One region of the Pseudoblastomonas marina genome, then DNA from elsewhere that is predicted to be linked to it. Evidence: predicted binding sites of a transcription regulator. Region 1 holds the regulator's gene; the other holds the start of a gene.
What was found. Region 1 encodes LexA, which represses DNA repair genes until DNA is damaged. Its sites were predicted from a motif close to GTTCCNCNCTTGTTCT; they were not measured.
Positions count from the first base shown of each region.

Region 2: the regulator LexA is predicted to act here: its motif matches at 1,034-1,049, upstream of T8S45_RS08725 (DUF7146 domain-containing protein).

Region 1 covers NZ_CP139718.1:792,409-795,580, forward strand. Annotated here, with positions in the region: gene hrcA (heat-inducible transcriptional repressor HrcA) at 1-486, shown strand, start outside; gene grpE (nucleotide exchange factor GrpE) at 496-1,110, shown strand; gene lexA (transcriptional repressor LexA) at 1,186-1,863, opposite strand; gene trpC (indole-3-glycerol phosphate synthase TrpC) at 1,965-2,753, opposite strand; gene trpD (anthranilate phosphoribosyltransferase) at 2,750-3,172, opposite strand, start outside.
Region 2 covers NZ_CP139718.1:1,745,388-1,748,559, forward strand. Annotated here, with positions in the region: gene T8S45_RS08715 (thermonuclease family protein) at 1-351, opposite strand, end outside; gene T8S45_RS08720 (lytic transglycosylase domain-containing protein) at 416-1,000, opposite strand; gene T8S45_RS08725 (DUF7146 domain-containing protein) at 1,139-2,047, shown strand; gene T8S45_RS08730 (strawberry notch family protein) at 2,123-3,172, shown strand, end outside.

The DNA of each region.
Region 1 (3,172 bases):
ACCGCGCGCCTATCCGGTCGGACGCTTCCCGAAGCGGTCAAGGCTATCCGCCGCGAAATCGACAGCGGCCGCTCGCAGCTCGATGCCGCCAGTCGCGACCTCGTCGAACGCGGAATCGCGGTCTGGAGCGAGGATGCCGCGGAAAGACCCGTGCTGATCGTACGCGGTCAGGCCAAGCTGCTCGACGACGACGCGCTCGACGATATCGAGCGCGTGCGATCACTGCTCGACGACCTCGAAAGCAAGCAATCGGTCGCCGCGTTGCTTGACGATGCGCGCGAGGCCGAAGCGACGCGCATATTTATCGGCTCCGAGAACCGCCTATTCTCGCTTTCCGGCTCCTCGGTCATTGCCGCGCCCTATCGCGATCGCGAGGGCAAGGTGGTCGGCGTGCTGGGTGTGATCGGGCCGACTCGGTTGAATTATGCGCGCGTGGTCCCCATGGTTGATTTCACGGCGAATTCGCTGAGCAAACTGATCGGCTAAAAAGAACCCATGACCAACGACAACGACAAGCAGGGCGCCCACGCGCCCGACCCGGAAGTGGCGGAAGAACTCCGCGGAGTTCCCGAAGACATGATCGACGAGGGTGACGAGCCCTCAGACGGCGACACAAATGGCGAAGGCGAGGGCGACCTTGCCGATGCGATCGCACAGTTGCGCAACGATCTCGACGCGACGAAGCAGGAAGTCCTCTATGCGCGCGCAGAAACGCAGAACGTGCGTCGGCGGCTCGAAAAGGACGTGGCCGATGCCCGCAATTACGGCGCGTCGGGCTTCGCCCGCGACATCCTTTCGGTGGCCGACAATATCGCCCGCGCGCTCGAACACGTGCCCGAAGCACTGCGCGAGGACGACAAGGCGCGCCGTTTCATCGAGGGTATCGAGGCGACCCAGCGTGAGATCGACAAAGTCTTTGCACAGAACGGCATCAGTCGCATCGCTGCGGTCGGCCTTCCGCTCGACCCCAACCAGCACCAGGCGATGATGGAAATTCCCACTGCGGACGCCGAACCCGGCACGGTGGTGCAGGAAATGCAGGCGGGCTACATGCTGCGCGAGCGGCTGCTCCGCCCGGCGATGGTCGGGGTGGCCAAGAAGCCGGACTGACCTCACGCAACCCAAGTACGAGAAAGGCCGCCGCTCCCTTCCGGAGCGGCGGCCTTTTTTCTCGGTTCGAACCGATCAGTTGTAACGGCGCAGGAGACCGGCCAGCTTGCCCTGCACGCGGACCTCATCGGCGTTGTAGACCTGCGGCTCGTAGGCGGCGTTGGCGGGATCGAGCGTGATCCGGCCCTTGTCGCGGCGCAGGTATTTGAGCGTCGCTTCCTCGTCGCGGACCAGCGCGACGACGATTTCGCCGTCACGCGCGACGTCGGTGCGCTTCACCAGCGCGTAGTCGCCGTCGAAAATTCCCGCTTCGATCATCGAATCGCCGGAGACTTCGAGCGCGAAATGATCGCCGGCCCCCAGCAATGCCGCGGGCACGGGCAGGGTCTGCGTATCTTCGAGCGCTTCGATCGGTACACCCGCGGCGATCCGGCCATGGAGCGGGATCTCGATCACGTCATTGGCCGGTCGCGGCGTGCTCTCGGGCATCTTGAGCGACGCAGGCGCAGCGGCCTTCGAAGTTGCGGAAGCCACCGCATCTTCCGGCTGCCGGATCACCTCGAGTGCACGCGCCCGGTTGGGCAAGCGGCGGATGAAACCGCGCTCCTCGAGCGCCGAGATCAGCCGGTGGACGCCCGATTTCGACTTGAGGTCGAGCGCGTCCTTCATTTCCTCGAAACTCGGCGACACGCCGGTTTCCTCGAGCCGTTCCTGGATGAAACGGATGAGCTCGTGTTGTTTGCGAGTGAGCAATTGCTCCTCCCTTGATCGGTTCGCCTTCAGTGAACGAACAAGGAACAATTAGGCAACTTCCGCGAACCCGTCAAGTGCAACGCCGCGGAAAGCTGCGGGTCCTATCCGTTTCCGAGCAGATCGCGCGTGGCGCATTCCACATCATTCCGGCGCATCAGTGTCTCGCCGACGAGGAAGGCCCGCAGCCCATGGCCGGCAAGGCGCTCGATATCAGGATGCTCGGTGATACTGCTTTCGGCGATTCCGAGGACGCCGCGCGGCAGCATGGGCGCGAGGCGCTCGCTGGTCGCGAGGTCGGTCTCGAATGTTGCGAGGTTGCGGTTGTTGATCCCGATCATGTCGGGCGAACATCGCAGGACGCGCTCCATTTCCTGCTCGTCATGCACCTCGAACAGGACGTCGAGCCCGAACTCGCGCGCGACGTCGGCAAGCTCGGCCATTTGCGCATCGCCCAGCGCCGCCGCGATGAGGAGGATCGCGTCGGCCCCCAATGCCCGCGCCTCGACGACCTGCCAAGGATCGATCGTGAAGTCCTTGCGCAACACGGGGAGCGAACAGGCTGCACGCGCTTCGATGAGGTAGGTATCGCTGCCCTGGAAATGCGGTTCCTCGGTCAACACCGAAAGGCAGGCGGCGCCCCCCTTGGCGTAGGCGCGTGCGTGATCTGCCGGGTCGAAATCAGCACGGATCAAGCCTTTCGAGGGTGACGCTCGCTTGATTTCGGCGATCAGCCCGAAGCCGTTCGCTGCCTTGGCGGCCAGCGCGTCCCGGAAGCCCCTCACCGGTGAAGCAGCGCTCGCTTCCTCTTCGAGCGAGGCGAGCGCGCGCGCAGCCTTGCGTCGTTCGACATCCTCGCGCTTGATCGCACAGATTTCGGCCAGTTTGCTCACGCGACGAGCTCGATCCATGCGCCGAGCAGTTTCGCCGCGGCCCCGCTGTCTAGCGCCTCTTGGGCTTCGGCCACCCGCGCGGGCCAGTCTTCCTCGCGCCCGGCAACCACCAGCGCGGCGGCGGCATTGAACACCACCGCATCGCGATAGGCGCCGGGCATCCCGTCGAGCAGTGCGCGCAGCGCCCTGGCGTTGTGCGCGGCATCTCCGCCGCGGATGGCCTCGACCGGGGCATGCTCCAGCCCGGCCCTTGCGGCGTCGAACCGGCGCATGGCGAAATCGCTGCCGCGCACATCGGCCATCTCGTTGCCGCCGGCGAGGCTAAGTTCGTCGAGGCCCTCGTCGCCCGAGACGATCAGCGAGCGCCCCGTTCCGAGCGAGGCCATCGCGCGCGCATAGATCGGGACGTAGGCAGGCCG
Region 2 (3,172 bases), 950 kb from region 1:
CTGGTATTCATAGTCGCAACGAGGCTCGCTGATCTCGGGAGTGTCGATGTCGGCAATCCGGATTTTCACGCCATCAAGCCAGAAAGTATCTCCATCCACGACGCATGTGCGCCGGACGGATCCGCAGATGTCGAATTGTGGGGAGCTTGCTTGCTGGAATAAAGCCTGAGGCTGCTGATCGTCGTTAGCAAGGCTGGCATCATGGACTGACCAGTTGAGTGCCAGCATCCCTCCAGCAAATACGATCGCGAATGCTCCCAAACCCAACGCGATCTCCTTTCTCAGCTTCCGGCGCTTCTGTGCCTTCAACGCCTTGCGAAAGTCGAACGGCTCACCGGGGGTCTCATTCACTGGCGTTGTCCGTCTTCATTCCGGCACATGATTTCAGACAATAGCCGGAAATCAGGTAGTTTCGTCAATTGTACGTACCAATTGCTTGCCAACGTCCCAACACAGACCGGACATATTGCGGCGTTTCACCATTGTTGGGAATGCCGCGTGATCGGGAGACGGCACCTGGGCCCGCATTGTAAGCAGCCAAGGCCAGGTGGACCGCGTCGAACCGGTCCAACATGTCGCGAAGGTACCTGGCGCCACCGTCGATCGATGCAAGAGGGTCATGACGGTTCCGGACGCCCAGTTCTCGCGCCGTGGCTGGCATAAGCTGAGCAAGCCCGGCAGCACCGGCTGGACTCACAGCCATCGGATTGAAGCGGGACTCAGCCCAGATGAGAGCACGAAGCAGATTGGTCGGAAGCCCGTAACGGCGCTCGGCCTCGGCTATTGCCGCCATATACAGGCCTTCCCGGTAGGATACGTCTGCTGGCCCTGTTTGGTAGATTGCAGGTAGATATTGCCTTGCCGGCTGCTGGTCCGTCTTTGGTGGAACGATCGCGTGCTCGAACAAAGTGAAATCCTGGGCGCGGACCTGCTGTGAGGAGGTCGCGATCATCCCCAGACAGGCGACCGCTATCGCAGTCAGACGATTGAGGGAGGTCATCTCGACTTGTGCTCCATTGATTCGAATCGAAAGAGAACATAGATAGAACATATCCCTGTAGGAAAGCGGCGAACGCCTGCCTTTGGGAGAGGAGAGGAGCGCTGATGAGGGGGCTACTTTGCATGCTGAGGAGCTCGCATGTCCCTGTCTGTCCAAACTCATCCCAACCGGTCGCTTGCCGAGACCGCCCGTCGCATTTGCGAATCGCGAGGGGGCAAATGGTCCGGCACAAAGGGCATGGCCTGTTGCCCCGCGCATGATGACCGCACGCCGTCACTCGGTGTGTCGCTCGGTCGACAGGCTATCCTTTTCCATTGCTTTGCGGGATGTGATCAGCAGAGCGTATTGTCTGCATTGGCGCGTGAAGGTTTCGAGGCACCGGCGCTCTTTTCAGCTTCTGCGACTACCGAAGGTCCCGAGCAGACCAGAACGCGCAAACCCTCGGCGGCAGCGCTGAGGATCTGGCGCGATGCACAGCCACTGCGTGCCAGCCCGGCAAAGGCATATCTGGAGAGCCGCGGCATCCTTGCCGCATCTCCGGCGCTCCGCTTCCATTCACGAACGCCGCTTGGTCCGAAAGGACGAACCCGCTTTTTGCCGGCGATGATTGCGGCGGTCAACCTCGACGAGGGGCCGATCGCCATCCATCGCACTTTCCTTTCGGGCGATGCCAAGGCTGATTTCGACAAGCCGAAGCGCGCGCTTGGCGCGCTCGGTGAAGCTGCTGTTCGTCTCTTCGCTCCGGCCTCCGGCCTGCTCGGCCTTGCTGAAGGGATCGAGAGCGCAATGTCGGCTTATGCTCTTACCGGCATCCCCGTCTGGGCGACCCTGGGCAATGAGCGCTTCGGTCTCGTCAGCGTGCCTGAGAGCGTGACCGAGCTTCACCTCTTCGTCGATCACGATGCTGGCGGCGAGCTGGCTGCGTCGCGTGGCCTGGCCGCTTATGCCCGCGATGGGCGGACGATCCACGTTCGCAAACCATCCTCACGCGACACCGACTGGAACGATGAACTTACAGCATGGCTGCGCCGCAAAGCGGCGCGGTAGAGGAGAGAGAGCTTCTCGAATTCCTGATCCGGCAGAGGGCGTGTCCCGATGCCCCCATCAGGAGGACGAATTGCCATGTTTCAATCAGACCTGTTTCCCGCCGGCGAGCAGTTGCCGTCCATGCCCTTGGCCTATGCCATCGGCACCCGAGTTGCCGCGCTTCTTGCTTCGGGACGTCATCTTACCCGTACCGACATTTCCGGGCTGTTCGCCGAGGAGACTGGATCTTTGGACTGGGGAAGCGCCTGGACCATCGCTGACTACAATAACGCGGTCGAGATCGGCGCACTGCTCTGGTTGCGAGAGTCCTCACGGATCGATCTGGCGACGAACGTGCATGAAGCCGAAGCGCGGTTCGACTGGCTCCAAGCTGCCTTTCCGCCGCGGCATGTGCGCAGCGAAGCACAGGTCGAGCTCCAGCAGTTCTCGACCCCGCCAATGCTGGCCTGGCTGATGGCGAAGGCCGCAGCTGGCTGCGCGCAAGACACGCTCCTCGAACCGTCCGCAGGCAATGGTGCCCTTGCTCTTTGGGGCAGCGTCCAGAACGCTTCGCTGCTCCTCAACGAGATCGATCCGGCAAGACGAGACGGTCTGGCCCACGTCTTCCCCACGGCCACCATCACTGCGCATGACGGGGAACTGATCGCCGACTTGCTTCGCGGCCCTGTTCCGTCTGCCGTGCTGATGAACCCGCCGTTCGCTCACAGCCTGGAACGCGGCAAGGACGGTGAGACCGCTATGCGTCACCTACGCGGTGCAATCCGGGCCGCTGCTAATCGGGCGAGGATCGTCGCCATTATGCCTGAAGGCTTCGACGCCTCCGCCTTCGCCAAGGAACAGGACGAAGCATCGCTGCTCCTCGATGTTCGCCTGCAGCAGATGTTTCGCCGGACAGGGACGGGGATCGCTGTTCGCCTGGTTGTGTTCGACAAGACGCCGACTGCGTCCTCGCCTGCGATCACCGGAGATACTGCCGACCTCATCTCGCTCCACGAGCTTATCACTGCGCTTCCGCCACGCATACAGACCTCCGCCAACATCCACCGCCTGCCGCTCGGCAAGCCAGTGCGCCTCGTTGGCAAGACTTCGGCCCAAAGCGCGCCGGTTCGGCCGGTGGCGCCGTTC